One region of the Streptomyces sp. NPDC001070 genome, then DNA from elsewhere that is predicted to be linked to it. Evidence: riboswitches for the same ligand, from Rfam matches in the RefSeq annotation. Region 1 holds a riboswitch; each other region holds the start of a gene.

Region 1 (10,321 bases):
CCGCCGGTCACCCAGGGATTGGGCACGACACAGCGGACGCCCAGACCGGGCACGACGAACTCGTCCCAGCGGGACTGGACGCGCTCCCGGGCGGCCTCACCGCGCAGCACCCCGCCGAGCACCGGGTAGTACCAGTCCATGGAGTAGCGGCCCTTGTCCAGGAACCGCTCCGGGTGATGGGCCACGGCGTGCCCGAGGGCGCCGGTGGCCAGCTCCCAGTCCGGCTGCGGGTCCTCGCGGTACTCGGCGACGGCCAGGGCGCAGCGCAGCGCCTGGTACATCGACGAGCAGCCGGTCAGCAGCGCCTCCTGGGGGTACGTCCCGTCGTCCTCGCGCTTCCAGGCGATCTGGCCGCCGGGAAGCTGGAGTTCCAGTACGTACTCGACGGCCGCGTACAGGACCGGCCACATCCGCTCCAGGAAGGCGTCGTCGCCGGTGGAGAGGTAGTGGTGCCACACGCCGACCGCGATGTAGGCGCAGAAGTTGCTCTCCCGGCCCAGGTCGGTGGGCTCGCCCTCGGCGCCGTCGGCGTAGCCGTAGGCGGCGTACCAGGAGCCGTCCGGGTTCTGGCGCTCGGCGAGCCAGGTGTAGGCGGCCTCGGCGCGCTCGTGCTCCCCGGCGGCGTCCAGCGCCATGGCGGCCTCGACGTGGTCCCACGGGTCGAGGTGGCCGCCGTCGAACCACGGTATGGCGCCGTCGGGGCGCTGGACGGCGAGGATCCCGGCGACGGTGTCCGCGGCCTGCTGCGAGGTCAGGACACCGGGCAGTACGAGGTGTTCGGTCCGCCTCACGCGTCGACGCCCGCCTTCGGGGTGTGCGGCTTGGTGGCGTAGGCGACGAAGCTCTTGCCGATGAGCGGGTTCAGCGCGTTCTCGGCGAGCCGGGTGGCCAGCGGCTTCTTCATGATGTCCCAGACCAGGAGCTTGTGGTACAGCTTCACCGGCAGGGCCCGGTCGTTGTCCACGCCGACGGCGCACTTGATCCACCAGTACGGGGAGTGCAGCGCGTGCGCGTGGTGGGTGCCGTACGGCCGCAGGCCCGCCTCGCGGATCCTGCCCAGCAGCTCGTCGGCCCGGTAGATGCGGATGTGGCCGCCCTCGACCTCGTGGTACGCGTCGGACAGCGCCCAGCAGATCTTCTCCGGCCCGTAGCGCGGCACGGTGATCGCGATCAGCCCGCCCGGCTTGAGGACGCGCACCATCTCGGCGAGCACGCCCTTGTCGTCCGGGATGTGCTCCATGACCTCGGAGATGATGACGCGGTCGAAGCTGTCGTCGGGGAACGGCAGGCTGAGCGCGTCGCCCTCCATGGCGGTGGCGGTCGCCCCGGCCGGGGCCTCGCCGGCCTCCTTCATGGCGGCGAACCACTTGGCGACCTCGCGGATCTCGTCGCCGTTCCGGTCCAGGGCGACCACGTTGGCGCCGCGCCGGTAGCACTCGAAGGCGTGGCGGCCCGCGCCGCAGCCCAGGTCGAGCACGCGGTCGCCCGGGGCGAGCGGGAAGCGGGAGAAGTCGACGGTCAGCACGTGGAGTCTGCTTTCGTCCGGGACGGTGACTGAACGGTGTGCCGCGGGTCCCCCGCGGCCTCGATCGCCGCGTGGTAGTGCTCGGCGGTGCCGATGGCGGCCTGCTCCCAGGTGAAGCGGGCCAGTACGCGTTCCCGGCCGGCCCGGCCGAGGCGGCGGCGCAGCTCGGAGTCGCGCAGCAGCCGGCCCAGCGCCGAGGCCAGCGCGCCCGGGTCGCCCGGCGGCACCGCGAGGCAGGTCTCGCCGTCGGGGCCGGCGACCTCGGGGATGGCACCGCCGGTGGTGGCGACCAGCGGGGTGCCGGTGGCCATGGCCTCGGCCGCGGGCAGCGAGAAGCCCTCGTACAGCGACGGCACGCACGCCACCTGGGCGCTGCGCACGAGGTCGACCAGCTCGGCGTCGCTGATGCCCTTGACGAAGTCGATGGCGCCGCCGAGCCCGTACCGCTCGATCGCGGCGGCCACGGGGCCGTCGTCGGCCCGCTTGCCGACGACGACGAGGTGGGCGTCGGGCTGCTCGGTACGGAGCTTGGCCAGAGCCTCGACGAGGTGGATCAGGCCCTTGAGGGGCACGTCGGCGCTGGAGGTCGTGACGATCCGGCCGGGCACCTCGCGCACGGAGGGGTCGGGCGAGAACAGTCCGGTGTCAGCGCCGATGTGGACGACGTGCACGCGCTCCTCGCGGACGCCGAGGTGGTCCACGATCTCCCGGCGGGAGCTGCCGGAGACGGTGAGCACGGACGGCAGGCGGCGCGAGACGCGCTTCTGCATCCGGGTGAAGCCGTACCAGCGGCGGACCGAGGCCCGGCGCTTCCATCCGTCGGCGGCGTCCAGTTCGAGCTGCCGGTCGACGGTGATGGGGTGGTGGATGGTCGTCACCAGCGGCGCGCCGAGGGCGCGGGTGCCGCCGAGCAGTCCGTAGCCGAGGGTCTGGTTGTCATGGATGACGTCGAACGCGCCGCGCCGGGCCGCCAGGTGCCGGCGGGCGCGGAGGCTGAAGGTCAGCGGCTCCGGGAACCCGCCGGTCCACATCGTGCCGACCTCGAGCGCGTCCACCCAGTCGCGGTACTCCTCGCGCTTCGGGGTGCGGAACGGGTCGGGCTGGCGGTAGAGGTCCATGCTCGGCAGCTCGGTGAGGCGTACCCCGTCACCGACCGCGTCGAGCACGGGGTAGGGCTGGGCGCCGATCACCTCGACGCTGTGGCCGAGCCGGGCGAGTTCCCTGGAAAGATGGCGCACGTAGACGCCCTGGCCCCCGCAGAACGGGTTCCCCTTGTAGGTGAGCAGCGCGATCCGGAGCGGCCTGGCCTCTGCGGTCACTCACGGCCCCCTTCTCACTGCACTTCGGCGGGAGCGTAGCCGCCCGTGCCTTGCTAGAACAAGTTTCAGATTCGGTTACTCAGGAGTTGCCCGAGAGCTTGAAGATACCTGCCCCGGTGTCGGCGTCCTGGGCCGGGACAGGTGATTCGCGCCACGCCCCGCGGGGCCGCGCGGAGCACGGGTTTCCCGGGGCGGTTCGCTTTGTGCGCGTTGCGTGTGTGCGGGTCGTTTTCGCTTTCTGTCGGGGGGTGGGGTGCAGGCGGCAGCCGACCGCGCCGGACACCCCCGCCCCCGCAACCAGAACGCACCCGAACACAGCCCGGCCCCGCATGGCGGCATCGCGGTAATCTGGAAACCGTTTCCGCACGGCGTACGGCACACGGCGCACAGATTCGGATTGGGACAGATGACCGCAGCTCCTCAGCCGTCCCCGGTGCCGCTGACCGAGCGTCAGGAAGCCCGCCGCCGCCGCATTCTGCGCACCAGCGCCGAGCTCGCCGTACGGGGCGGCTTCGACGCCGTCCAGATGCGGGAGGTCGCCGAGCAGTCGAACGTCGCGCTCGGCACGCTGTACCGGTACTTCCCCTCCAAGATCCATCTCCTCGTCGCGACGATGCGGGACCAGCTCGAGCGCCTGCACGAGGCCCTGCGCAAGCGCCCGCCCTCGGCGACGGAGCCGGCCGACCGGGTGGCGGAGACGCTGATGCGCGCCTTCCGCGCGATGCAGCGGGAGCCGCACCTGGCGGACGCCATGGTGCGGGCGCTGACCTTCGCGGACCGTTCCGTCAGCCCGGAGGTGGACGCCGTGTCCCGGCTGACGACCGCGATCATCCTCGACGCGATGCGGCTGGACGGACCGCCGGGGCCCGAGCTGCTCTCGGCGGTCCGGGTCATCGAGCACACCTGGCACTCGGCCCTGGTCACCTGGTTGTCCGGGCGTGCCTCGATCGCCCAGGTGAAGATCGACATCGAGACCGTCTGCCGTCTCATCGACCTCACCGACCCGCGTCGCGCGAGGCCCTGAGGGCCGGTCCGGGCCCGCGCGCCGCCGGGCCGCGTTCACTCCTCGGGCGGGAAGACGGCCTCGCCGGAGTCGGCGAGGGTGATGCTGATGGCCTCGACCGGGCAGCCCTCCGCCGCCGCGAGCAGCGCCTCCGCGGCGTCGGTGTCCGGGACCGCGGGGTGGGACTGCCGGGCGGAGTCGAGGGTGAAGCCGCCCGGCGCGGAGTTCACGCACATGCCCGAGCCGATGCACACGCCCCGGTCGACCTCGATGTGCCAGCGGTCTCCCACGGGGTCAGCCCTCCCAGCCGGCGGGGAGGTGGATCATCTTGTGCTCCAGGTACTCGCCGAGTCCTTCGGGGCCGAACTCCCGGCCGAGCCCGGAGTTCTTGTAGCCGCCGAAGGGGCCGAGCATGTCGAGGCTGAAGGTGTTGACGTTGTAGGTGCCCGTGCGCACCCGGCGGGCGATGTCGATGCCGTGCTCGACGTCGCCGGTCCACACGCTGCCGGACAGGCCGTAGTCGGAGTCGTCGGCGATGCGGACGGCCTCGTCCTCGTCCTCGTACGGCAGCAGGCAGATCACCGGGCCGAAGATCTCCTCGCGGGCGATGCGCATGGAGTTGGTGACGTCGCCGAAGAGGGTGGGCTCGACGTACCAGCCGGTGGGCTGCGCCTGCGGGCGGCCGCCGCCGGTGAGGACCTTGGCGCCCTCCTGCTGGCCCAGGGCGATGTAGTCCAGGGAGCGCTGCTGCTGGCGCCGGGCGACCAGCGGGCCGACCTGGGTGGCGGGGTCGAGGGGGTCGCCGACGACGAGGGCGGAGGCGGCGGCCGCCAGGCGCTCGGCGGCCTCGTCGTAGCGGGAGCGCGGGGCGAGGATGCGGGTCTGGGCGACGCAGGCCTGGCCGTTGTTCATCCAGGCCGCCTGAACGATGCCGGGCACCGCGGTGTCCAGGTCGGCGTCGGCCAGGATCAGCGCCGCGGACTTGCCGCCGAGCTCCAGCGTGACGCGGGTGAGGTTGCGGGAGGCGACCTCCATGACGCGCTTGCCCGCCGTGACCGAGCCGGTGAAGGAGACCTTGTCGACGCCGGGGTGGCCGACCAGGTACTCGCTGACCTCGCGGTCGGCGGGCAGGATCGACAGCACGCCCTCGGGCAGCCCCGCCTCGGCCGCGATCTCGCCGAGCACGTACGCGTCGAGCGGCGACTCCGGCGACGGCTTGAGGATCACGGCGCACCCGGCGAGCAGTGCCGGGGCGAGCTTGGCGGCGGCGGTGAACTGGGGGACGTTCCACGGCACGACGGCCGCGACGACGCCGGCCGGCTCGCGGCGCACGATGATCGGGCCGAGCACCCCGGCGCGCCGTTCCTCCCAGGTGAAGCCGCGCGCCACGGTGATCGCGGCGTCCCACACCATCATCGCGCCGAGCGCCTGGGCCAGCACGCTCCAGGAGTAGGGCGAGCCGTTCTGGGAGCTGATGACGCGGGCGATCTCCTCGTGGCGTACCGCGATCGCGTCCTTGATCCGGGTGACGACGGCGATCCGCTCGTCGAGCGTCATGCGCGGCCACGGTCCCTCGTCGAAGGCCGTGCGGGCGGTGGCGACCGCCCGGTCGACGTCCTCGCGGGAGGCATGCGGCACCCGGGCGAAGATCCGCTCGGTGTGGGGCGAGACGACCTCGATGGTGGCGGTGCCGAGCGGGTCCACCAACTCCCCGCCGATGAAGAGCTGTCCGTGTTCGACGATCGCGTTCCCGTCCATCTGTCCCGTCCCGCCTCTGGCTGATGCCTCGTCAGAAAGTGACTCTGCTTCAGAACTGATACCAGTTCTAGTTATGGTGGGCAATGCATGCGACGCTGCGGAGAGGGGACCTCATGGAGCACGGCGACGGCATCTGGAGCATCCCGGTCCCGATCCCCGACAACCCCCTGGGCCACACGCTGGTCTACGTCGTCGACACCGACCGCGGCCCCGTCCTGATCGACACCGGCTGGGACGACCCCGCCTCCTACGACGCCCTCGCCCACGGGCTCACCGCCCTCGGCACCTCCGTCGCCGACGTCCACGGCGTGCTCATCACCCACCACCACCCCGACCACCACGGCCTGTCCGGCCAGGTCCGCGAGGCCTCCGGGGCCTGGATCGCCATGCACGCCGCCGACACCGCGATCGTCCGCCGGGCCCGCGGCGCGGAGCCGGGGCTGTGGCTGGACTACCTCGCCGCCAAACTCGCCGCCGCCGGCGCCCCCGAGGAGCACCTCGCCCCGCTGCGGGCCGTCCGCGCCGAGCGCCGCGCCGGACCCGTACCGGGACTGCGGCCCGCCCTCCCCGACCGCGAGATCGTCCCCGGCGAGCGGGTGCCGCTGCCCGGCCGCGCCATCCGCGCGATCTGGACCCCGGGCCACACCCCGGGCCACGTCTGCCTCTTCGAGGAGAGCGGCCGCCGCCTCTTCTCCGGCGACCACCTGCTGCCCGAGATCTCCCCCCACATCGGCCTGTACGAGGACCCCGACGAGGCCACCGTCAGCGACCCCCTGGGCGACTACCTCGACTCCCTGGAACGCGTCGCCCGGCTGGACCCGGCCGAGGTGCTGCCCGCCCACAAGTACCCCTTCGCCGACGCCGCCGCCCGCGTGCGCGAACTGCTGGACCACCACACCGCCCGCCTCGCCTCCCTGCGCGCCCTGGTCTCCGCCGCGCCGCGCACCCCCTGGCAGCTCGCCGAGGCCATGCAGTGGAACCGTCCCTGGGAGCAGATCCCCTTCCCCTCCCGCAACATCGCCGTCGCCGAGGCCGAGGCGCACCTGCGCCGCCTGGTCAAACTCGGGCACGCGGAGCCCGTACCGGGATCGGATCCGGTCGCGTACACGGCGGTGTGAGCCAGACCGCACAGGCCGGGCGCTGCACGGGGCCCGGTCCCGGCTAAGGTGTGCTCGACACATCCAAGTCCAATCACGTCCGTGTGGGGGAAGCCGGTGCGAATCCGGCGCTGACCCGCAACCGTGAGCCGTCCCCGCCCGGGGAGGGCCCAGCCGGAGCACCCGCGCGGACGGGAGCGGCTCTTCCGTCGAGGTATACGGAGCCGGAGCCCGGTGCCGTTACCGCGCGCCCGCGTCCGGCTGCGCAACCGCTCACCCGAAAGGCACCACCCGATGCACCTGCGCCGCACCGCCGCGGCCGCCCTGGCCGCCTTCAGCCCGCTCCTCATCGCCGCGTCCCCGTCGCCGTCGCCCGCCAAGGCGCCCGCCGCGCTGTACGGCCACGCCGACCCGACGTACGACGGCGTGTGGCGCCAGTCGTACGCGCTGCTGGCGCTCCACGCGGCCGACGCGGACCCGGCAGGGGACGCGGTGGAGTGGCTCGCCAAGCAGCAGTGCGCGGACGGCGGCTTCGCCTCCTACCGTCCCGACCCGACGGCGCCCTGCGACCCGAAGGCCGAGGACACCAACGCCACCGGCATAGCCTTGCAGGCCCTCGCCGTCCACGGTCAGGACTTCGCGGTCAAGCGCGGCGCCGAGTGGCTCGCCAAGGTGCAGAACCGCGACGGCGGCTGGTCCTACAACCCGGGCGGCGCCTCCGACGCCGACTCCACCGGCGTCGTCATCGGCGGCCTCAAGGCGGCCGGGACCGACGTCAAGTCCGTCACCACCGACGGCATGTCGCCCTACGACGCGCTGCGCTCGCTCCAGTTGGCCTGCGGCAAGAAGGACGGCGGCGCCTTCGCCTACCAGCCCGACGCCAAGTCCGGCGCCCTGGCGGCCAACGCCAAGGCCACCGCCGACGCCGTGCGCGGCGCCGAGGGCGCGGGCTTCGTCGTCGAGGCCCCCGACCGCGACGTCGCGGTGCGCGGCGAGTGCGGCGGCAGCGCCTCCGACGCCGGCGCCGCCTGGCTCGCCGGCCGGCTCACCGCGGGCGGCAGCCACCTCGACGCCGTCACCCCGGGCTCCGACAGCAAGACCCCGGACTTCGGCGCCACCGCCGACGCCGTCATCGCCCTCGCCGCCGGGGGGCACCTCGACGCCGCCAAGGGCGCGTACAACTGGCTCGCCGCCAACTCCGGCGCCTGGGCCAAGGACAACCCCACCGCCCTCGCCCAGCTCGCCCTCGCCGCGTACGCCACCGGCAACCCCACGCGGGACCACATCACCCGGCTCAGCGCCCTCGGCCCGGTCGCGGAGCAGAAGTCCGACTCCTCGGGCGGCAGTTCGGTGTGGTGGATCGTCGGCGCGGGCCTGGTCGCCGGCATCGGTATCGGCGTCCTGCTCACCGGCCGGAAGCACCGGCTGTGAAGCGGCCGCCCCTGGCGGCGGCGGCACTCCTCCTGGCCCTGGTGGCCGCCCTCGTCGCGACACCCGCGCACGCGGCCACCTACCGGTACTGGTCCTTCTGGCAGCGCGACACGGCCGGCGGCGCCTGGACGTACGCGCAGACCGGCCCCGCCCTCAGCCGCCCCGCCGACGGCACCGTCGAGGGCTGGCGCTTCGGGGTCAGCCCCGACGCCGGCTCGGCCGCCCGCCCCCGGGGAACGGCCCGCTTCGCCGCGATCTGCGCCGGCACCCCGGCCCGCGCGGGCAGCAAGCGCGTCGCGCTCCTGCTCGACTTCGGCACCGCCGCCGGCGCGCCCCCCGCCCGCACCGCCTGCGCCCGCGTCCCGTCCGGCGCCACCTCCGCCGACGCCCTCGCCGCCGCCGCTCCCCCGCTCCGCTACAACTCCGCGGGCCTCGTCTGCGCCATCGCCGGCTACCCCGCCACGGGTTGCGGCGAGCAGGTCACCGACGACGCCGCGGCGCCCGCCGCTCCGGCCCCCTCCTCCGGCCCCTCCCTCGGCACGTACGGCGCCGCCGCCGCGGTCCTCGCCGTCGCCGCGGCCGCCGTCTGGCAGGCCCGGCGCCGCCGGAACGAGCGCCCATGACCGCGGGGACGCCTCTGCCGTGGCCCCGCGGCGCCACGGGCCGGGGCCCGCGCCGCCGGCGGACGGGAACGCCGCGGCCCGCCAGAGAGCAGGGACCGCGGCGCGACGCGCCCCACGGCGCCGGGCGGCGCGGACCGCACGCGGGGGCGTGGTGGCTGTGGGCGCTGGGGCTCGCCACGGCCGCCTCGCGCACGACGAACCCCGCGCTGCTCGCGCTGCTCGCCGCGGTCGCCGGGTACGTCGTGGCCGTGTGCCGCGTGCCGGACGCGCCCTGGTCGCGGTCGTACGCCGCGTTCCTCCGCCTGGGCCTGGTCGTCCTCGCCATCCGGCTCGCCTTCGCCGTCGTCCTGGGCTCGCCGGTCCCCGGTACGCACACCGTGCTGACCCTCCCCGAAGTGCCGCTCCCCCACTGGGCGCAGGGGGTCCGCCTCGGCGGCCGGGTCACGGCGGAGGGGTTGTGGTTCGCGTTCCGGGAGGGCATGCGGCTGGCCACCCTGCTGGTGTGCCTGGGGGCCGCCAACGCCCTGGCCAACCCCTCCCGCCTCCTCAAGTCGCTGCCGGGCGCCCTGTACGAGGCGGGCGTGGCCGTCGTCGTCGCCATGACCTTCGCGCCGCACCTGGTCGCCGACGTACGCCGGCTGCGGGCGGCGCGCCGGCTGCGGGGCCGGGCGGACAAGGGCGTACGGGCCCTGCTGCAGGTCGGCCTGCCCGTCCTCGAAGGCGCCCTGGAGCGGTCCGTCGCCCTCGCCGCCGCCATGGACGCCCGCGGCTACGGCCGTACGGCGAAGGTGCCGCCCGCCGTGCGCCGGGCCACCGTCGCGCTCACCCTCGGCGGGCTGCTCGGACTGTGCGCGGGCACGTACGCGCTGCTCGCCGCTGAGGGCGCCGCCTACGGGCTGCCCCTGCTGCTGGCCGGCCTGGCCGCCGCCGTGGCGGGGCTGCGCCTGGGCGGGCGCCGCTCCGTCCGCACCCGCTACCGCCCCGACCCGTGGGACGGGACCGCGTGGCTGATCACCGCCTCGGGCGTGGCCGTCGCCGCGCTGACCGTCTGGGCCGCCGCGGCCTCCCCCGCCGGCCTCAACCCGCCCGCGGTACCTCTGACCGCGCCGTCGCTGCCGCTGTGGGCCGCGGCCGCCGCCCTGCTGGGGCTGCTGCCAGCACATCTGAAGGGAGCCCGCCCGTGATCCGCTTCGAGCAGGTCTCCGTCACCTACGACGGCGCCGCCGCGCCCGCCGTCGCCGGCGTCGACCTGACCGTCCCCGAGGGCGAACTCTGCCTGGTCGTCGGGCCCTCGGGCACCGGCAAGTCCACCCTCCTCGGCGCCGTCTCCGGCCTCGTACCGCACTTCACCGGCGGCACCCTCACCGGCCGGGTCACCGTGGCCGGGCACGACACCCGCACCCACCGGCCCCGCGAACTCGCCCACGTCGTCGGCACCGTCGGCCAGGACCCGCTCGCGCACTTCGTCACCGACACCGTCGAGGACGAACTCGCCTACGGCATGGAGTCGCTCGGCGTCGCCCCCGACGTGATGCGCCGCCGCGTCGAGGAGACCCTCGACCTGC
Region 2 (10,321 bases), on a different contig from region 1:
GCCGACGACCGGCTGGCCGAGCTGCTGGACATGAAGGCCGGCGGCCGCGTGCTGCGCATCGAGCGCCTGCGCCTGGCCAACGGCGAGCCGATGGCCATCGAGACCACCCATCTGTCGGCCAAGCGCTTCCCGGCGCTGCGCCGCAGCCTGGCGAAGTACACCTCGCTCTACACCGCGCTCGCCGAGGTCTACGACGTCCGTCTCGCCGAGGCCGAGGAGACCATCGAGACCTCGCTCGCCACCCCGCGCGAGGCGGGCCTGCTCGGCACGGACGTCGGGCTGCCGATGCTGCTGCTCTCCCGGCACTCCATCGACACGGACGGCGAACCGGTGGAGTGGGTGCGCTCGGTCTACCGCGGCGACCGCTACAAGTTCGTGGCTCGCCTGCAACGTCCGTAGCCACCAAGCGGTTCCCGGGCCTAGTAGATCGTTTCCATACCGCAATGCGGGCAGGTAGTGACGTGCCTCCCGTCCTGACTTTAGATTGCCTGCGCATTACACAGGAGTAAGAGATCAGGACGGAGCCGTAGCAATGTCCGAACCATCCGGAACCTCCGAGCGGCCACCGGTGGTCACCCCCACACGCGTGATCGCCGGTGTCTGCCTCGTCATTCCCTTTGTCGCGATGCTCTGGGTCGGCTCGTACGCGAAGCTGACCCCGGAGTTCATCGGCATCCCCTTCTTCTACTGGTACCAAATGCTGTGGGTGTTCCTGTCCTCCGGACTGACGTACGCCGCGTACGTCCTGGTCCGTCGTGAGGAGCGGGCACGGAAGGAGGCCGCCAAGTGAAGGACGGAGTCAACGGCGTCGCGCTCGCCGTCTTCATCTTCTTCTTCCTGGTCGTCACGGTGCTCGGCTTCCTGGCCGCCCGCTGGCGCAAGGCCGACAACGCCCTGCACCTGGACGAGTGGGGCCTGGGCGGCCGCAGCTTCGGCTCCTGGATCACCTGGTTCCTGCTGGGCGGCGACCTGTACACGGCCTACACCTTCGTGGCGGTCCCGGCGGCGGTCTACGCGGCGGGGGCGGCGGGCTTCTTCGCCGTGCCGTACACGATCCTGGTCTACCCCCTGATCTTCACCTTCCTGCCGCGCCTGTGGTCGGTCTCGCACAAGCACGGCTACGTCACCACCTCGGACTTCGTGCGCGGACGCTTCGGCTCCAAGGGCCTGTCGCTGGCCGTCGCGGTCACCGGCATCCTCGCCACGATGCCGTACATCGCGCTGCAACTGGTCGGCATCCAGGCGGTGCTGGACGTGATGGGCGTGGGCGGCGGCGAGTCGTCCAACTGGTTCGTCAAGGACCTGCCGCTGCTGATCGCCTTCGGTGTCCTGGCGGCGTACACCTACTCCTCGGGTCTGCGGGCGCCGGCGCTGATCGCGTTCGTCAAGGACACGCTGATCTACATCGTCATCGCGGTGGCGATCATCTACATCCCGATCAAGCTGGGCGGCTTCGACGACATCTTCGCCAAGGCCGGCGACGCCTACGCGCAGGTCAACCCGGTCACCGGCAAGCCGCGCGGGGCCCTGGCCCCGGGCGACACCGCGCAGTGGGCGTACGGCACGCTGGCGCTTGGTTCGGCGCTCGCGCTGTTCATGTACCCGCACTCGGTAACCGCCGTGCTCTCCAGCCGCAGCCGGAACGTCATCCGCCGCAACACCACCGTCCTGCCGCTGTACTCGCTGATGCTGGGCCTGCTGGCGATGCTCGGCTTCATGGCGCTGGCCAGCGGTGTCGGTGCCGGGGTCAAGGGCTACAACGGGCAGCTGGCCATCCCGCAGCTGTTCGAGAACATGTTCCCGTCCTGGTTCGCGGGCGTGGCCTTCGCCGCGATCGGCATCGGCGCGCTGGTGCCGGCAGCCATCATGTCGATCGCCGCGGCCAACCTCTTCACCCGCAACGTCTACAAGGACTTCCTCAAGCCGGACGCCACCCCCGAGCAGGAGACCAAGGTCTCCAAGCTGGTCTCGCTGCTGGTCAAGGTCGGCGCCCTGGTCTTCGTCCTGACCATGGACAAGACGGTCGCGATCAACTTCCAGCTGCTGGGCGGCATCTGGATCCTGCAGACCTTCCCCTCCCTGGTCGGCGGCCTGTTCACCCGCTGGCTCCACCGCTGGGCGCTGCTGGCGGGCTGGGCGGTCGGCATGATCTACGGCACCTGGGTGGCCTACGGTGTCGCGAGCCCGACCCAGAAGCACTTCGGCGGCTCCTCCGACACCATCCCGGTCATCGGGCAGATCGGCTACATCGGCCTGACCGCCTTCGTGCTCAACGTGGTCGTCTCCGTCGTCCTCACCTTCGTCCTCAAGGCCGTCAAGGCCCCCGAGGGCGTCGATGAGACGGCCGAGGGCGACTTCACGGCCGACGCCGGCGACCCGGGCGTGCAGAAGGACCTGCCGGTGGTCGCCGGTCACTGACCACCGCACCGGCCACGGATCGCGGGCCGCCGCCCTGGGACGGGGCGGCGGCCCGTCGTCATGCCGTACGGGCCTGCTCGGGGCGGCGGAAGGTGCGGCGGTACGCCTGCGGGGTGGTGCCCACCCAGCGGGCGAAGTGGTGGCGCAGCGTCGCCGCGTTGCCGAAACCGGCGCGGGCGGCGACCGCGTCCACCGTCTCGTCGGTGCCCTCCAGCAACTCCCGGGCCAGCAGCACGCGCTGGCCGAGCAGCCAGCGGTACGGCGTCGTGCCGGTCTCCTGCTGGAAGCGGCGCGCGAAGGTGCGCGGCGACATGTGCGCCCGGGCGGCCAGCTCGTCGACGGTCACCTCGCGGTCCAGGTGGCGTTCCATCCACGCCAGGACGTCGCCCACGGTGTCGCACCGCGCGGGCGGCAGCGGGCGGTCGATGTACTGCGCCTGGCCGCCCTCGCGGTGCGGGGGCACCACCATGCGCCGGGCGATGGCGTTGGCCACGTCGCTGCCCTGTTCCTTGCGGACCAGGTGCAGACACGCGTCGATCCCGGCGGCGGTGCCGGCCGAGGTGATCACCGGGTCCTCGTCCACGTACAGCACGTCGGGCTCCACCCGGGCGAGCGGATAGCGCCGCGCCAGCTCCTCCGCGTGCCGCCAGTGGACCGCGCAGCGGCGGCCGTCCAGCAGGCCCGCCGCGGCCAGCACGAAGACGCCCGAACACACGCTGAGCACCCGCGCCCCGCGGTCGACCGCTCGGTTGAGCGCCCGCAGCAGCTCCGGCGGATACTCCCGGTGCACATAGGAGTCGCCGGCGGGCACCGCGACCAGGTCGGCCTCCTCCAGCCGTTCCAGCCCGTGCGTCGTGCCGATGGTGAACCCCGCGGCCGACGTCAGCGCGGGGCCCTCCGCGGACGCCACGGCGAAGTCGTACACCGGCAGGCCGTCGTCCGACCTGTCGAGTCCGAACACCTCGCAGACCACGCCAAGTTCGAAGGGGTGGACACCGTCGAGCAGCACCGCGGCGACGTTCTGCAGCATGCGTCCAGCATGGCAGAACCCCAGCCGGGGCGGTGGCAGGATTTCGAGGGAGTGCGACAGTCCTGCCACTCCCGGTGGGGCCGCGCGAGGAGCACAGTCGAAGGCATGGAAACCGTCCTCGCCACCGTCACCGCACTGGTCTTCTTCCTGGCCCTGGCGCTCGCCGCCCTGACCGGCCATGTCCACGACTCCCGCGACGGCCACGACTGGCACGTCTGAGTCCGGCGCTCTGTAACCGCATCGGCACAACATCTGGTGGCGTCACGGGCGGGCGCCACTAGATGTATGCTCAACTCCGCTGTCGCCGCAGGGGAAGCCGGTGGGAATCCGGGACTGCCCCGCAACGGTGTGCGGGCGCCTTGAGGCATGCCCGCGAGTCCGAGTACCTGCCGACGGCACCGTCCGGCGCGCCGTCCGGACGGTGAAGTGTCCGGGCCTCGCGGGTTGGGCCGGCGGACGCGCCGCGGCATGCCCTGCCCTGCGTGCGCCCCGTCGCTCCCCCGCGCGTCGCCGCCGTACGAGGGAGAGAGCACACGTGACCATCGCGCCCGCCGCACCCGCCACCGCATCGGACCCCGTCTCACCGGGAACCGGTCTGCTGAGCATCCTGACGGAACTGACCGCGGACCTCCCCGACACCGACCCCGGCCGGGTCGCCGCCGCCGCCCTGCGCGGCCGCAGCGCCGCGGCGGACGAGGCCGAACTGCGGGCGCTGGCCACCGAGGCCGCCGCCGGGCTGATCGCGGAGGACCCGCAGTACTCGCGGCTCGCCGCCCGGCTGCTGAGCGCCGCCATCGCGGAGGAGGCGGCCGGCGAGGGCGCGGTCTCCTTCTCCGCGTCGATCGCGGTCGGCCACCGCGAGGGCCTGATCGCCGACGGCACCGCCGCGTTCGTGGCCGCGCACGCCGAGCGCCTCGACTCTCTCGTGGACGGCGCGCTCGCCGACGGGGCCGACGACCGCTTCGGCTACTTCGGCCTGCGCACCCTGCACAGCCGCTACCTGCTGCGCCACCCGATCTCCCGTCAGGTCGTCGAGACCCCGCAGCACTTCATGCTGCGCGTGGCCTGCGGCCTGGCCGAGGACCACACCGTGCGCTCGGTGGACGAGGTCGCGGCGCTGTACGGCCTGATGAGCCGGCTGGACTACCTGCCCAGCTCCCCCACGCTCTTCAACTCCGGCACCCGGCACCCGCAGATGTCCTCCTGCTACCTGCTGGACTCCCCGCTGGACGAGCTGGACTCCATCTACGACCGCTACCACCAGGTGGCCCGGCTGTCGAAGCACGCCGGCGGCATCGGCCTGTCGTACTCCCGCATCCGATCCCGCGGTTCGCTGATCCGCGGCACCAACGGCCACTCCAACGGCATCGTCCCGTTCCTGCGCACCCTGGACGCCTCCGTCGCCGCCGTCAACCAGGGCGGCCGCCGCAAGGGCGCGGCCTGCGTCTACCTGGAGACCTGGCACGCGGACATCGAGGAGTTCCTGGAACTGCGCGACAACACCGGTGAGGAGGCGCGCCGCACCCACAACCTCAACCTGGCGCACTGGATCCCGGACGAGTTCATGCGCCGCGTCGACGCGGACGGCCCGTGGTCGCTGTTCTCCCCCGCCGACGTGCCCGAACTGGTCGACCTGTGGGGCGAGGAGTTCGACGCCGCCTACCGCGAGGCCGAGGCGGCGGGGCTCGCCCGCAAGACCATCCCGGCGCGCGAGCTGTACGGCCGTATGATGCGCACCCTCGCTCAGACCGGCAACGGCTGGATGACCTTCAAGGACGCATCCAACCGCACCGCCAACCAGACCGCCGAGCCCGGCCGCGTCATCCACTCCTCCAACCTCTGCACGGAGATCCTGGAGGTCACGAACGACGGCGAGACCGCCGTCTGCAACCTCGGCTCGGTCAACCTCGGCGCCTTCGTCGGCGAGGACGGCTCCCTCGACTGGGAGCGGCTGGACGCCACCGTCCGCACCGCCGTCGCCTTCCTCGACCGCGTCGTGGACATCAACTTCTACCCGACCTCCCAGGCCGCCTCCTCCAACGAGCGCTGGCGCCCGGTGGGCCTGGGCGCGATGGGCCTGCAGGACGTCTTCTTCAAGCTGCGGCTGCCCTTCGACTCCGCCGAGGCCAAGGCGCTCTCCACGAAGATCGCCGAGCGCATCATGCTCGCCGCGTACGAGGCCTCCTGCGACCTCGCCGAGCGCCACGGCCCGCACCCGGCCTGGTCGCAGACCCGCGCAGCCCGCGGCGTCCTGCACCCGGACCACTTCGCGACCGAGGCGAACTGGCCCGAGCGCTGGGAGGCGCTGCGCGCCCGCGTCGCCGCCACCGGCATGCGCAACTCGCTGCTGCTGGCCATCGCGCCGACCGCGACGATCGCCTCGATCGCGGGCGTGTACGAGTGCATCGAGCCGCAGGTCTCCAACCTCTTCAAGCGCGAGACGCTCAGCGGTGAGTTCCTCCAGGTCAACTCCTACCTCGTGGCCGACCTGAAGAAGCTCGGCGTCTGGGACGCGCAGACCCGCGACGCGCTGCGCGAGTCCAACGGCTCGGTCGAGGGCTTCAACTGGATCCCCGCCGAGGTGCGCGAGCTGTACCGCACCGCGTGGGAGATCCCGCAGCGCGCCCTGATCGACATGGCCGCGGCCCGCACCCCGTACCTCGACCAGAGCCAGTCGCTCAACCTCTTCATGGCCGCGCCCACCATCGGCAAACTAAGCTCGATGTACGCCTACGCCTGGAAGCAGGGCCTGAAGACGACGTACTACCTGCGCTCCCGCCCCGCCACGCGCATCGCGCAGTCCGCCCGCGCGGCCGCCCCCGTCCCGGTCCAGGTGACGCCCGACGCCGACGCGATCGCCTGCTCCCTTGAGAACCCCGAGTCCTGCGAGGCCTGCCAGTGATGAGCTCCACCAAGAACCTGCTCGACCCGGGCTTCGAACTGACCCTGCGTCCGATGCGCTACCCGGACTTCTACGAGCGCTACCGGGACGCCATCAAGAACACCTGGACCGTGGAGGAGGTCGACCTCCACTCCGACGTCGCCGACCTCGCCAAGCTCTCCCCCGGCGAGCAGCACATGATCGGCCGCCTGGTGGCGTTCTTCGCCACCGGTGACTCGATCGTGGCCAACAACCTCGTGCTGACCCTGTACAAGCACATCAACTCCCCCGAGGCGCGGCTGTACCTGTCGCGGCAGCTCTTCGAGGAGGCCGTGCACGTCCAGTTCTATCTGACGCTGCTCGACACCTACCTCCCCGACCCGGAGGAGCGCGCCGCCGCCTTCGACGCGGTGGAGAACATCCCCTCCATCCGCGAGAAGGCGCAGTTCTGCTTCCGCTGGATGGACTCGGTGGAGTCCATCGACCGCCTGGAGACCAAGGCGGACCGCCGCCGCTTCCTGCTCAACCTGATCTGCTTCGCGGCGTGCATCGAGGGCCTGTTCTTCTACGGCGCCTTCGCGTACGTCTACTGGTTCCGCTCGCGCGGTCTGCTGCACGGCCTGGCCACCGGCACCAACTGGGTGTTCCGCGACGAGTCGATGCACATGGACTTCGCCTTCCACGTGGTCGACACCGTCCGCCAGGAGGAGCCCGACCTCTTCGACGAGGAGATGGGCAAGCAGGTCACCGCCATGCTCGAGGAGGCCGTCGAGGCCGAGCTCCAGTTCGCCCGCGACCTGTGCGGCGACGGCCTGCCCGGCATGAACACCGACTCCATGCGCGAGTACCTGCAGTGCGTCGCCGACCAGCGCCTCGTGCGCCTCGGCCTGCCGGCCCGCTACGGCTCGGAGAACCCGTTCTCCTTCATGGAGTTGCAGAACGTCCAGGAGCTGACCAACTTCTTCGAGCGCCGCGCCTCCGCGTACCAGGTGGCGGTCGAGGGCACGGTCTCCTTCGACGACGACTTCTGATCAGCCGCACGGGCGGGGCCCGGCCGGATCGGCCGGACCCCGCCCGCGGTCACTTCAGGGCGACCGCGTCGGCGGCCGAGGTCATCCGGGCCGTCGTGGTCGTGCCCGGGAAGAACCAGCGCCAACTGCCCGCCGCGGGGGCGGTCACCTTGGTGCTCAGGCCACCGGTGCTGCTCGTGGTGGCCGTCTTGACGGTGCTCCACTTCGTGGAACCGGTCTTCTTGAACTGCAGCTTCACGGACTGCCCCGCGAAGCCGTGGTACTTCAGGTCCTGCCAGCTCGCCCGGGTGAGCTTGCCCTTGACCGTGAGCGTCCCGCCCTTGGCGACCGGCTCCGGGCCCGCGTCGGTGGTGAGCACCGAGGCGCGCTTCACCTTGAACCGGGCGATGTCGTCGCTGATCCAGTAGTCGCCGTCGTTCGCCTTCACTGTGGCGTTGACCTGCCAGACGCCCGCGACCTGGTTGGCGTTCCAGCCCGCGTTGCCCGCGCCGTACGAATGGATCGTCTCCGGGTAGATCTTCATCGTGGCGGTGCACACCGACGTGGTGGCGCTCTTCTTCTCACAGCGGGTTCCGGTCCAGTCGACCGGACCGTCCGCGTGTGCCCTGCTGAAGGCGGAGACGTCGGAGACGCGCTTGACCCCCGAGTCGTCCCTGATCGTCATGGCGATCGGGAACTCGATGGTCTTCTTCGTCCCGACGATCACGTTGGTGCCGTGGTCGACCACGGTCTTGATGACGCGGATGTCCCCCCGCCCCTCGGCGTGCGCGGCCGGCGCCATCAGGACCACCATCGCCGCGGCACCCGCCGCGGCGGCCGCCAGCGCTCTGTGTCGCATATCCCTCCCCTGTTCGCCCCGGCGCGATCATGCCGGGGGACGAACAGGTTAACGGCAGGACCGATCAGTCGTTCGGGACGGTCTCGTACTTCGGCGTCGACTCCGCCATCTGCTTCAGCGCGTCCTTGCGGTCCCGCTTGGAGAGCCGGTCGATGTAGAGGTAGCCGTTGAGGTGGTCGGTCTCGTGCTGGAGGCAGCGGGCGAAGAAGCCGGAGCCCTCGACGACGATGTCGTTGCCGTGCAGGTCCTGGCCGCGGCAGACCGCGTAGTCGGGGCGCGGCAGCTCGGCGTAGGCGCCGGGGACCGACAGGCAGCCCTCGTTGCCGTCGTCGAGGACGCGGCGCTCGGCGGGGAGGTCGTCGATCACGGGGTTGACCACGTGGCCGACATGGCGGACCCCGTCGTCGTCCGGGCAGTCGTAGACGAAGACCCGCAGGTCCACGCCGATCTGGTTGGCGGCGAGGCCGACTCCCTCGGCGGCACGCTGGCTGGCGAACATGTCGTCGACGAGGGCGGCCAGGTCGTCGTCGAAGGACGTGACCGTCTTGCACGGGCGGTGCAGGACCGGGTTGCCGACGACCGTGATGGGACGGGCCGTGCCGCGGGCACGGTGGGCCGCCTCACGCTCCTCGGCGTCCGTCACGTCGTCGGTGAATGCGGTCTGCTCGGTGTCCTGCTGCGACATGGTCCGTCGTACGCCTTCCTGGGGCCTTCTCGAAAGCTCGATAGCCCATCAAGGGTACGTGCCCGCGACGGGGTCAGCAGACCTCTTCGAGATCGCGCCAGTCCCGGGTGTCCGGGCTGTCGGCGACCCAGCTGTCCAGCAGCCCCCGCACCAGCCCCACGGGGGCGGCGATCCCGCACTCCCGCTCCGGGGCCCACAGGGCGCCCGGGCTGCGGTGGCTGAGGTGCCCGGGGTGGCCCGGCTCACCCTGGTCGTGCGGGTCGCGGGAGGCGTCGGAGCCGTCGTCGGTGGGCATGCGGCTCTCGGAGCAGGTGCGGCACAGCAGCCGGACGGAGGACGACCAGTCCTCGGCGGCGTAGCCCGCGTCGGCGGCCAGCTGCTCCAGGGCGTCGCGGTCCGCCTCGGTGGCCGCCTCCAGCAGGACGAGCCAGGTCGGCACCGGGGAGGGCGCCCACAACTCGATCTCGTCGAAGACGGGGTAGGTGGCGCCGTCGGCGGTGCGTCGCTCACCGTGCGGCACGCCGTCGTGGAGGACGACCTCGCCCCAGCGGCGGCCGGAGGACGGCAGCGGGATGCTCAGCACCTCGATCCGGGCCGGGTCGATCCGGCGGCCCCAGACCACCTCGGCCTCGCCCTCCGGGGAGAGCCGTACCGCCGAGCTGCCCAGCTCCATCTCGATCGGGCCGACGCCGGCCGTGTCGGGCCGCAGCCCGTACGCCTGCCAGGCGCGGCGGGCCAGCGGCCAGTCCTGCAGGGCGGTGGCGGCGATGCCGACGTTCCACCAGTCGGGGGCGCCGGGCGCGCGGTCCAGCAGGGCGACGGCCCGCAGGCCGGTGGTGCGGGCCTGCTCCCAGTCGTGCCGGAACTTGTGCAGCAGCGCGAGGTTGTACCAGGACTCCGAGCGCCACGGCTCCAGATCGGCGGCACGGACGAGCAGCGCACCGGCGTCCTCGTACCGCCCGTCGCTGATCAGCGTGAACGCCCGGTCGGTCGCCTGCCGCCACGTGGCGGAGGGCCGATGGCGTGCCCTGCCGAAGATCCTCAACGTGTCCCGCCTGCCGTTCGCGTTCGCTGGTGCCCCACGGTGCCCCGTCCGTTCCCCCACGTCCCGTGCTCAGCGGTGCTCATCAGTCCTCCTTGCCATCGGCAGGGCCTGTCACACACGGCCGGGCTTGCCGGTTTGGCAGCATGGGCGCCATGGTGTGCCTCTTGAGCGCTCTGCGCCCCTGCGGGCATCCAACCATGCCCCTTGGTGCGCCCGCTCATTACCGGCCGGTTCACTGCCCGGCCCGGGCAATGACCCTGGTCAGCGCCTCGACCACGCGAGGGTCGTATTCGTGCGCGGTGTCGAGGCGTAACCGCTCCAGCGCCTGCAGCCCCCGGCCCACGGCCGTACCGCCCCCGGCCAGGTCCTCGTAGGCGTTGGCCGTACGCACGA
Region 3 (10,321 bases), on a different contig from region 1:
CGGTACCGCGTCCATGAACGCCTCGTCGACGACCAGGGTGCGGCCGGGACGGGCCAGCCGGGCCAGGGTCGCGGCGGGGTGCAGCACGGAGGTGGGGTTGGTCGGGTTGCCGACGATCACCAGGTCGGCCGCCTCAGGCACCGCCGCCGGGTCGAGCCGGAAGCCGTCCTCCGCCCGCAGCAGGACGCGGCGCACGGCATGCCCGGCGTCCCGCAGCGCCGCCTCCGGCTCCGTGAACTGCGGGTGCACGACGACCGCGTGCCGGGCCCGCGTGGTGCGGGCCAGCAGCACGAACGCCTCCGCGGCACCCGCAGTGAGCAGCACCTCCTCCGGCGGGCGGCCGTGGCGGGCGGCCACCGCCCGGTGCGCGGCACGGTCGTCGGGGTAGCAGGCCAGCCCGTCGAGGGTGGTCGTCAGCCGTTCCCTGAGCCACTGCGGCGGCGTGCCGGCGCGCACGTTGACGGCCAGATCGGTGAGGTCCTGGCCGCCGTCGCGGACCTCGGCGTCACCGTGGTGCCGAAGATCGTGGCCGGCGGCATCGCCCGCGTCACCAGCGTCGCCCGCGCCGTCGGCGGCACCGACGGCCGCCGCGTGCCGCAGGTCGACGCCGGGCTGCGCCTGCGCCCAGCCCTCCGCCTGCTGCCGGAGCCGCTCCTCCAGGGCCGCGTCCGCCGGGAAGCAGGGCAGCACGACGATCCGCCGTGCGCCCAGCCGTAGGCAGCGTTCCAGCCCCGCGGGGACGTCCGGTGCGGCGGTCGTCAGGAAGGCGGTCTCCACACCGGCGTATCCACGGCCCTCCCACAGCAGCCGCGCGGTACGCGCCACTTCGGCGTTGGCCGTGGCCTCGGGGGAGCCGGCGCCGACCAGCAGCACCATGGTGCCCGCCAGGTCCAGCGGCGTACGGGGCCCGCCGCCCAGCGCCGCGTCGACGCGCCGCTCCAGTACGTCGTCGGGCGGGGTGATCACGGTGCGCTCTCCTCCATCGCGGCGTGCTCGGGCGTCCGGCGCCGCGCCACGGCCGCGGTCGCCCTCGCCACGCCGCCCGCGGGGGCGGACTTCCTCTTGCGTACCAGAAGTTCGCCGCCGGGCGCCGCGGCGAGCGCGGCCGCCTCCGCCACGGAGGGCGTGCCGACCGCGGCCAGCGGCGCGCCCGAGGGGCTCGGCACGTCGACCGCGGCCAGCGTACGCGCGTCGTACGTCACCAGGGGGACGCCCAACCGCGCCGCGGCCCCCGCGACGCCGGGCTCGCCGGCCTTGGCGTCGACCGTCGCCAGCGCCACGACGGACGCCTGCGGCACCCCGGCCTCGGCGAGCACGGACCGTACGAGCGCGAGCACTTCGGCCGCCGGGACGCCGCGGCTCGCGCCGAGGCCGACGACCACGCTCACCGGGGTCCGTCCCCGCCGGCGGCGCAGGAGGCGGCGAACCGCCGCGCCAGGGACGGTTCCGCGGCCCAGTGGACGTGCAGGTACGACGCGTGCACGCCCCCCTGAACGAAGCCCTCCACGCGCCGTTCCGGACGGGTGAGTCCCCAGGCGGGCGTGGCCCCGGCGGCGGGCTCCACGACGGTGCGGTGGAACTCGTGGCCGCGCACCCGGGTCCCGGCGGCCGCCAGGGCGTTGTCGGCGACGGCGACCGCCTCGCGGTAGCCAAGCGTGAGCCGGTCCGACATGCGGGCCGTGATGTCCAGGACGCCGCACATGGGACGTCCGTCGAGTTCCCGCCCGAGGTAGAGCAGGCCGGCGCACTCCGCCGTGACGGGCCCGGCGAAGGCGGCGACGGCCTTGCGCAGCGGCTCGTTGGCGGACAGCTCGTGGGCGTACATCTCGGGGAAGCCGCCGCCCAGGACCAGTCCGGCGGCGCCGGGCGGCAGGTGCTCCTCGCGCAGCGGGTCGAAGGTGACGACCTCCGCCCCGGCGGCCGCGAGCAGTTCGACCTGCTCTGCGTACGAGAAGGTGAACGCCGCCCCGCCCGCCACGGCGACCACCGGCCGGGCGCCCGGCGCCGCCGGACCGGCCGCGGCCTGCGGGTCCCAGGGCTCGTCGGCGAGCGGGGGAACGCTGCGCGCCAGCGCCAGCAGGGCCTCCATGTCGCAGCCCGCCCGCACCCGCGCCGCCAGCGCACGGACCGCCTCGACGGCGTCGGCGCGCCGTTCGGCGACCGGCACCAGGCCGAGGTGCCGCGAGGGCGTGCCCACCGCCGTGTCGCGCCGCAGGGCGCCCAGCACCGGCACACCGGCGCCGTCCAGGGCGTCGCGCAGCAGCTCCTCGTGCCGGTCGGAGCCGACCTTGTTGAGGATGACGCCCGCGACCCGCACCTCCGGGTCCCACGAGGCGAAGCCGTGCACCAGCGCCGCCACCGACCGGGACTGCGACGAGGCGTCCACCACCAGCACCACCGGTGCCCGCAGCAGCTTCGCCACGTGCGCGGTGGACGCCAGCTCGCCCATCCCCGAGGCCCCGTCGAAGAGCCCCATCACGCCCTCCACGACGGCCAGGTCGGCCCCGCGTGCGCCGTGCAGGAACAGCGGGGCGATCCGCTCCGGGCCGCACATGTACGCGTCGAGGTTGCGGCCCGGCCGGCCGGTGGCCAGCGCGTGGTAGCCCGGGTCGATGTAGTCGGGGCCCACCTTGTGCGGGGAGACCGCGAGCCCGGCCTCCGCGAAGGCGGCCATCAGCCCGGTGGCGACGGTGGTCTTGCCGCTGCCCGAGGCGGGGGCGGCGACGACGAGCCTGGCTACCACTCGATGCCCTTCTGGCCCTTCTGCCCGGCGTCCATCGGGTGCTTGACCTTGCCCATCTCGGTGACCAGGTCCGCGAAGTCCAGCAGCGGCTGCGGGGCGTTGCGCCCGGTGATCACGACGTGCTGCGTGCCGGGCCGGTCGCGCAGCACCGAGACGACCTCGCCGGTGTCGATCCACCCCCAGTGCAGGGGGTACGCGAACTCGTCGAGCACGTACAGCCGGTAGGTCTCGGCGGCCAGGTCGCGCTTGACCTGTTCCCAGCCCTCGCGAGCGGCGTCCTCGCTCGCCGTGATGTCGCGGATGTCCCGCTGCACCCAGGACCAGCCCTCGCCCATCTTGTGCCAGGCGACGGTGCCGCCCTCGCCGGACGCGCCGAGCACACGCAGTGCCCGCTCCTCGCCGACCTTCCACTTCGCGGACTTGACGAACTGGAACACCCCGACCGGCCAGCCCTGGTTCCACGCCCGCAGCGCGAGCCCGAAGGCGGCGGTCGACTTCCCCTTGCCGGTCCCGGTGTGCACCATGACCAGCGGCCGGTTGCGGCGCTGGCGGGTGGTCAGCCCGTCCTGCGGCACGACGCTCGGCTGTCCCTGTGGCATTACGCGGCCCTCCGCACATCCCGTACCAGTGCCGCGACGCTGTCCGCGCGCAGCTCGTCCAACGTCACTGCCGTGCCCCGCAGTTCACGTGCCAGCTCGCCGGCGAGGCCGAGGCGCACCGGCCCGGACTCGCAGTCGACGACGACCGAGGCGGCGCCCTCGGCCGCCAGCAGACGGGCGGCCCGCCCGGCCAGCGCCACGGGCTCCGGCCCGCCGGTCGCCCGGCCGTCGGTGACGACCACCAGCAGCGGCCGGCGTGAGGCGTCCCGCAGCCGCTCCACGCGCAGCACGTCGTGCGCCTTGAGCAGCCCGGCGGCCAGCGGGGTGCGGCCGCCGGTCGGCAGTCTCTCCAGGCGCGCCGCGCCCGCGTCGACCGACGAGGTCGGCGGCAGCGCGAGCTCCGCCGTCGCGCCGCGGAAGGTGATCAGGCCGACCTTGTCGCGCCGCTGGTAGGCGTCCAGCAGGAGTGAGAGCACCGCGCCCTTGACGGCGCTCATGCGCTGCCGGGCGGCCATCGAGCCGGAGGCGTCGACGACGAAGAGCACCAGGTTGCCCTCGCGCCCTTCCCGTACGGCCTCGCGCAGGTCGTCCCGGCGGATCACCAGGCCCGGGCCGCCGCGTCCGCGCGCCCGCTGGTGCGGGGCGGCGGCGTGCACGGTCGCGGCGAGGTGCAGCTTGGACAGGGTGCCGCGGGGGCGCCGGGCGCCGGTCGTCCGTCCGTGCGCCGTACGGGCCCGGGAGCGGCGCCCCGCGGCGCCCTCGCCGAGGCCGGGAACGGTCAGGGCGCGGGCCTTGAACGGCTCGGCCGCCGGTACCGCGGCCCGTTCCCCGGCGCCGCCCGGGGCGGCCTCCGCGGTCCCGGCCGGCTCCGCCGATTCGGCCGGCTCCCTGGGCGGGGTGATGTCCGGGGTGCCGCCGTCGCCCGGGGGCGGCGTGCCGCCGCCGTCGGGGCCGCCGCCGTCAGGACCGGGATCCGGGTCCGGGTCGTCGTCCTTGCCGCGGTTGCGCTCCAGGGTCTCGTCGAGCTTGTCCTCGTCCAGACCGGGCGCGTCGAAGGGGTTGCGGCGGCGCCGGTGCGGCAGCGCGAGCAGCGCGGCCTGCCGCACGTCGGCGTCGGTCACCTCGGTGCGCCCGCCCCAGGCCGCCAGCGCGGTCGCCGTCCGCGCCATGACGATGTCCGCGCGCATCCCGTCCACCTCGAAGGCCGCGCAGGTCGCGGCGATCTGCCGGAGCGCGCCGTCCCCGAGCCGCACCGACGGCAGCAGCGCCCGCGCCGCCGCGATCCGCTCCCGCAGCTCCCGCTCCTCGGCCCGCCACGCGGCGGCGAATCCGGCCGGGTCCGCGTCGTAGGCGAGGCGCCGCCGGACGACCTCCACCCGCTCGTCGGTGTCCCGGGACGCCGCGACCTCCACGGTGAGACCGAAGCGGTCCAGCAACTGCGGGCGCAGCTCGCCCTCTTCGGGGTTCATCGTGCCGACGAGGAGGAAGCGCGCCGCGTGACGCACGGAGACGCCCTCCCGCTCGACGTAGGACGCGCCCATGGCGGCGGCGTCGAGCAGCAGGTCCACCAGGTGGTCGTGGAGGAGGTTGACCTCGTCCACGTACAGCACCCCCCGGTGCGCGTCGGCCAGCAGCCCGGGCTCGAAGGCCTTCACACCCTCCGCCAGGGCCCGTTCGATGTCCAGGGCGCCGACGAGACGGTCCTCGGACGCCCCGACCGGAAGCTCCACCATCCGCGCCGCACGGCTCTCCAGGCCGCCGTCCGGGCCGTGCGGCCCGTCCGGGCACGCCGGGTCCGGTGCCGCCGGGTCGCAGCTGAACCGGCAGCCGGGCACGACCTCCACCGGCGGCAGCAGCGCCGACAGCGCGCGTACGGCGGTCGACTTGGCGGTCCCCTTCTCACCGCGCACCAGCACACCGCCCACCGCCGGGCTGACCGCGTTCAGCAGCAGCGCCAGCCGCAGATCCGCCATCCCGACGATCGCGGTGAAGGGATAAGAGGTGCTCACGCGGCCTCCTCGGTCGAACGGTCACAGCGGCAGTGCTCACGGGCGGCCCGGGGCCGGTGCCCCGTCGGGGTGCTCACGGCGCACCCGGGGGGACGAAGGGCAACCCTGCAGGGGGGCCCTGCTCGATGAGGCGCAGGAGGGCGCCGGTGTCGGCGTGCTCCTCGATCAGGTCGCCCAGCCGGTCCAGCTGCTCCTCGCGGAGCGCGGCGAAGGCCGTGTCCGGGGCGGGCACGAAGCGCCGTCCGGCGGCCTTCGCGACCCGGCGCAGGAAGGCGCGGCGGAAGCCGTCGCTCTCCAGGGAGCCGTGCCAGTGGGTGCCCCAGACCGCGCCGGTGCGGCAGCCGTCCAGGAAGGGCTCGTCGCCGCCGCGGACGTCGGCGACGCCGTGGTGGATCTCGTACCCCTCGACCGGTTCGCCGTACGCCTTCCCGCAGGGCCGGGCCAGGGTCTTCTCCACGGCGAAGCGGACCCGCACCGGCAGCAGGCCGAGCCCCGGCACCGTGCCCGCCCGCGACTCGACGTCGTCCTCGATGGACTCGGCGAGCATCTGGAAGCCGCCGCAGATGCCCAGCACCGGGCGGCCCTGGGCGGCCCGGCGCGCGACGGCGTCGGCGAGTCCGCGCTGCCGCAGCCACTCCAGGGCCTTGACGGTGCCGCGCGTGCCGGGGAGGACGACAAGGTCGGCGTCGGCCAGCTCCTCCGGCCGGTCGACGAAGCGGACGACCACGCCCGGCTCGGCGGCGAGTGCGTCCACGTCCGTGAAGTTCGACATCAGCGGCACCGCCGCCACGGCGACCCGCAGGATGTCCTCGCCGTGCGGCGCCGCCGTGGCCGACTCGCGGACCGTGCCGCGCAGCGACACCCGCAGCCCGTCCTCCTCGTCGATGCCGAGGCCGTGCCGGTACGGCAGCACCCCGAAGAAGCCGCGCCCGGTCAGCCCGCGCAGCATCTCCAGACCGGGCTCCAGCAGGGACACGTCGCCGCGGAACTTGTTGACCAGATAGCCGCACACCAGGGCCTGGTCCTCCGGGCTCAGCAGCGCCGTCGTCCCGAAGAACGAGGCGAACACCCCGCCCCGGTCGATGTCGCCGACGACGACCACCGGGAGCCGGGCGGCCCGCGCCAGGCCCATGTTGACGATGTCGCCCTGCCGCAGGTTGATCTCCGCGGGGCTGCCGGCGCCCTCGCAGATCACCGCGTCGTGGCGGCTCCGCAGCTCCTCCAGGCAGCCGGTGACGGTCTCCAGCAGCTTCGAACGCCGCCCGTTGTGGTAGCCGCGGGCGCTCATCTCGCCCACGGGCCGGCCCAGGAGGACGACCTGGCTCGTCCGGTCCCCGCCGGGCTTCAGCAGCACCGGGTTCATCAGCGCCGAGGGCTCCACCCGGGCGGCCTGGGCCTGCATCGCCTGGGCCCGGCCGATCTCGGCGCCCTCACGGGTCACGTACGAGTTCAGCGACATGTTCTGCGCCTTGAACGGCGCCACGGACACACCCTGCCGCGCCAGCCACCGGCAGATCCCCGCGGTGACGACGCTCTTGCCCGCGTCGGACGTGGTTCCGGCGACCAACAGGCCCCCGCCGCTCATGCGCGCCTCCTCCGGCTCCGGGCGACCGCGCCCCACGTCAGGCGCCCGCCCACCGCGACCGCCAGCGCCAGCGCGCCGACCCGCCGCGACAACCGCGCCGCCCGTTCGATGTCCCCTACCTGCACCGCCCGGTTCCCCGCCCCCAGCACGGGCCGGTGCTCCACCCGTCCGCCATAGGCAAGCGTCCCCCCGAGGCGCACGCCCAACGCCCCCGCGAACGAGGCCTCCACCGGACCGGCGTTGGGGCTGGGGTGGCGCCCCCCGTCCCTGCGCCACGCACGCCACGCGCCACGGGGGTCGGGCCCGGCCAGCACCGTGAGCGCGGCGGTCAGCCGGGCACCGGGGAATCCGGCCACGTCGTCCAGCCGGGCCGCCGCCCAGCCGAAGCGACGGTGCCGTGGCGACTTGTGGCCGACCATCGCGTCGAGGGTGTTCACCGCCCGGAAGCCCACCAGCCCGGGGACGCCGCCCAGCGCGCCCCACACGAGCGCGCCCACGACGGCGTCCGAGGTGTTCTCCGCGACGGACTCCACCACCGCGCGGGCCAACTGGGTCTCGTCCAGCGCCTGCGGGTCGCGGCCGCACAGATGGGGCAGCCGCTCGCGCGCCCCCTCGGTGTCCCCGGCCGACAGGGCGGCGCCGATGGCGCGCGCCTCCCGTACGAGGGAGGTCCCGCCGAGTACGGCCCAGGTCGCCACCGCGGTGAGCGCGGCGGACCCGGGAGCGGAGCGGCGCACCGCGCGTGTGAGACCGGCCGCGGCCGCCACCGCGCCGCCCGCGCACAGCGCCGTGTGGAGGGCGCCCCGCCCGCGGTGGTCGCGCCACAACGCGTTTTCGAGTGCGGCGGCCGCGCTCCCGAACGCCGCCACCGGGTGACCGCGACGCGGGTCGGCGAGGGTGAGGTCGGCGAGCCAGCCGAGGGCGGCACCGGCGGCGAAGGCGCACGGCGCCGCGGCGCCGGTGTCGGGTGAACGGCCGGAGCCGCGCATCACAGGAGTCCTCACTCAGGGTCCGCGCCCTGGTTCGACGTGACCGGCGACGAGAGTCTCCTGGCTCCCGGATCGGCGGCACCCCCGGCCTTCCAGCCCCTGTTCGGGCCGTGGCCATGGGCGGGGGTCCGCTCCCCGGTGACAGTGGCGGGACCGCGCCGGATTCGCACCGGACTTCCTCTCCTGCCGCCGTTTGGCGGTTCCGATACCACCACGCGCCGCTCCGGCCCGTCAACTCACCGCGACGACCCCGGGAAAAGAAGAAACCCCAGCTCACGGTCGGATGACCGGGAGCTGAGGTCAACTTCACACGGTGCCGCGCCACGCGGCGCGGTGCGGGACCGCGGCGTCAGGCGACGATCAGGAAGATCCCGTACGCCACGGCAGCCGCGCAGAGCGCGAAGCACGCGTACGCGCCGGTGCGGGCCAGGACGGTCGAGCCGCCGGCGGAGCCGGTGCCCGCCTCGCCGGCGGCCGCGCCCTGCTTGGACAGGCCCACGATGCCGAGGGTGAACAGGCCGACGAGTCCGACGGTCACGGCGAGGCTGACGCCGAAGACGGAGCCGAGGGCAGCCCAGTCGATGTGCATGATGCTGGTTCCTTCCGGTGCCGGTGCGGCGCCGCCGTCAGGCGGAGGCCTGGGCGGGGTCGGCGTCGACGGTGACGGCGGTGAGACCGGCGGGCGGCGGGATCACCGCGGCGATGGCCGTGGTGATGACGCCCGGCTCCCCGGCTGTGCCGTGGGCCTCGTTGACGTTGGTGTGGTCGACGGGCTTGCGGCGCGAGGCGATCCAGATCGCGGTGCAGGCGGCGAGTGCCAGGACGGCGACCGCGGTGACGCCCAGGTCTCCCTGGTCGGCCAGGAGCGCGGCACCCGCCGCGACCAGGCCCGCGGCCGGAAGGGTGAGCCCCCACGCGGCGAACATGCGGCCCGCGGTGCTCCAGCGGACGACGCCGCCCTTGCGGCCGACGCCGGCGCCCATGACGGAGCCGGAGCAGACCTGCGTGGTGGAGAGCGAGAAGCCGAGGTGCGAGGAGGCCAGGATGACGGCGGCGGCGCCGGTCTGGGCGGCGAAGCCCTGCGGCGGCTGGATGTCGGTGATGCCCTTGCCCATGGTGCGGATGATCCGCCAGCCGCCGATGAAGGTGCCGAGGGCGATGGCCATGCCCGCCGACACGATGACCCACAGCGGCGGGTCGGAGTCGGGGGCGACGACGTTGCCCGCGATCAGGGCGAGGGTGATGACACCCATGGTCTTCTGTGCGTCGTTGGTGCCGTGCGCGAGGGAGACCAGACCGGCCGAGGCGATCTGCCCGGCCCGGTAGCCCTTGGCGGTGGCGGCCGGGTCGGTGTTGCGGCCGATGCGGTAGGTCAGGCGGGTCGCCAGCATCGCGGCGACACCGGCGACCACCGGGGCGCAGACGGCCGGGATCAGGACCTTCATGACGACCGCGTCACCGTTGATCGAGCCGAAGCCCGCCGAGGCGACGGAGGCGCCGATGAGGCCGCCGAACAGTGCGTGGGAGGAGCTGGAGGGCAGGCCCGCCAGCCAGGTCAGCAGATTCCAGACGATGGCGCCGACGAGCCCCGCGAAGATCACTTCGGGCCTGATGCCCGCGCTCTCGTCGAGGATGCCGCCGGAGATCGTCTTCGCCACCTCGACGGAGAGGAAGGCACCGACGAGGTTGAGCGCGGCGGACATGGCCACCGCCGTCTTGGGCTTGAGTGCGCCAGTGGAGATGGTGGTCGCCATCGCATTGGCGGTGTCGTGGAAACCGTTCGTGAAGTCGAACACGAGTGCGGTAATGATCACGATTCCGATCAGGAGCGTGATGTGTTCCATTGACCCAGGCATTCGTTCGATCGGACAGTGGCGGTGGCGACCGTACGGAGTCTGGATGAACGGAAGGTGAACGAGGGGCGGCGCGGCGGTGCCGGTGCGTGCGGAGGGTGTGACCCGGGATGTGTTTCGCCCTGTAATCCAGCCCTTTGCGAGCTTCTGCCGCACCGCATCGGTGCCGCCGAAGAGATCCTGGTCACGCGATCCGGGGCGCACCCCGCCCCGAGCCCCGCCTCCCCAGCCGCAGCCCGCATCCTTGCGCCCGAAGGGCGCGAGACGAACCCGCCCCCATCCACCCGCCGGCACCGGACATACCGGCCGGGTGCACCTAGTGGCGGCCCGAGATGCGGTCCGCGATCCGGGCGACGCGGTCGGTCTCCACGCTGCGGCCCGTCTGCTCGCGGCGGTCGGCGGCGCGGTAGGCCGCGTACAGCCCGTGGACGCCGATCCACCGGAAGGGCTCGGGTTCCCAGCGGCGCACGCGGTGGTGCACCCACGGAAGGGCCGTGAGCTCCGTGCCGTGCGCCTGCCCGGAGTCCAGCTGCACGAGGTCCC

The links. Region 1 has a riboswitch for cobalamin ahead of ACWDAS_RS08995 (prenyltransferase/squalene oxidase repeat-containing protein). Riboswitches for the same ligand answer to the same signal wherever they lie in the genome.
Region 2: linked by a shared signal. The riboswitch ahead of ACWDAS_RS32025 (ribonucleoside-diphosphate reductase subunit alpha) and the one ahead of ACWDAS_RS08995 (prenyltransferase/squalene oxidase repeat-containing protein) in region 1 are both predicted to bind cobalamin.
Region 3: linked by a shared signal. The riboswitch ahead of ACWDAS_RS29505 (cobalamin biosynthesis protein) and the one ahead of ACWDAS_RS08995 (prenyltransferase/squalene oxidase repeat-containing protein) in region 1 are both predicted to bind cobalamin.

The regions. Positions count from the first base shown of each region.
Region 1 is NZ_JBSFLB010000005.1:290,597-300,917, forward strand. Features, by position in the region: gene ACWDAS_RS08960 (prenyltransferase) at 1-791, opposite strand, end outside; gene ACWDAS_RS08965 (methyltransferase domain-containing protein) at 788-1,525, opposite strand; gene ACWDAS_RS08970 (glycosyltransferase family 4 protein) at 1,519-2,844, opposite strand; gene ACWDAS_RS08975 (TetR family transcriptional regulator) at 3,251-3,868, shown strand; gene ACWDAS_RS08980 (ferredoxin) at 3,904-4,137, opposite strand; gene ACWDAS_RS08985 (aldehyde dehydrogenase) at 4,142-5,605, opposite strand; gene ACWDAS_RS08990 (MBL fold metallo-hydrolase) at 5,719-6,723, shown strand; cobalamin riboswitch at 6,786-6,909, shown strand; gene ACWDAS_RS08995 (prenyltransferase/squalene oxidase repeat-containing protein) at 6,937-8,133, shown strand; gene ACWDAS_RS09000 (SCO2322 family protein) at 8,130-8,756, shown strand; gene ACWDAS_RS09005 (CbiQ family ECF transporter T component) at 8,753-9,940, shown strand; gene ACWDAS_RS09010 (ABC transporter ATP-binding protein) at 9,937-10,321, shown strand, end outside.
Region 2 is NZ_JBSFLB010000031.1:67,917-78,237, reverse strand. Features, by position in the region: gene ACWDAS_RS32045 (GntR family transcriptional regulator) at 1-399, shown strand, start outside; gene ACWDAS_RS32040 (DUF3311 domain-containing protein) at 533-790, shown strand; gene mctP (monocarboxylate uptake permease MctP) at 787-2,418, shown strand; gene ACWDAS_RS32030 (helix-turn-helix domain-containing protein) at 2,477-3,448, opposite strand; cobalamin riboswitch at 3,734-3,856, shown strand; gene ACWDAS_RS32025 (ribonucleoside-diphosphate reductase subunit alpha) at 3,984-6,350, shown strand; gene ACWDAS_RS32020 (ribonucleotide-diphosphate reductase subunit beta) at 6,350-7,360, shown strand; gene ACWDAS_RS32015 (hypothetical protein) at 7,410-8,198, opposite strand; gene def (peptide deformylase) at 8,263-8,883, opposite strand; gene ACWDAS_RS32005 (tetratricopeptide repeat protein) at 8,957-9,928, opposite strand; gene ACWDAS_RS32000 (HD-GYP domain-containing protein) at 10,161-10,321, opposite strand, start outside.
Region 3 is NZ_JBSFLB010000027.1:71,047-81,367, forward strand. Features, by position in the region: gene cobC (Rv2231c family pyridoxal phosphate-dependent protein CobC) at 1-600, opposite strand, end outside; partial or broken gene ACWDAS_RS29475 (CbiX/SirB N-terminal domain-containing protein) at 631-876, opposite strand; gene ACWDAS_RS29480 (cobalamin biosynthesis protein) at 963-1,388, opposite strand; gene ACWDAS_RS29485 (cobyrinate a,c-diamide synthase) at 1,385-2,743, opposite strand; gene cobO (cob(I)yrinic acid a,c-diamide adenosyltransferase) at 2,737-3,342, opposite strand; gene ACWDAS_RS29495 (putative cobaltochelatase) at 3,342-5,351, opposite strand; gene ACWDAS_RS29500 (cobyric acid synthase) at 5,425-6,936, opposite strand; gene ACWDAS_RS29505 (cobalamin biosynthesis protein) at 6,933-7,925, opposite strand; cobalamin riboswitch at 7,980-8,105, opposite strand; gene ACWDAS_RS29510 (hypothetical protein) at 8,275-8,514, opposite strand; gene ACWDAS_RS29515 (anion permease) at 8,552-9,769, opposite strand; gene ACWDAS_RS29520 (NAD(P)/FAD-dependent oxidoreductase) at 10,095-10,321, opposite strand, start outside.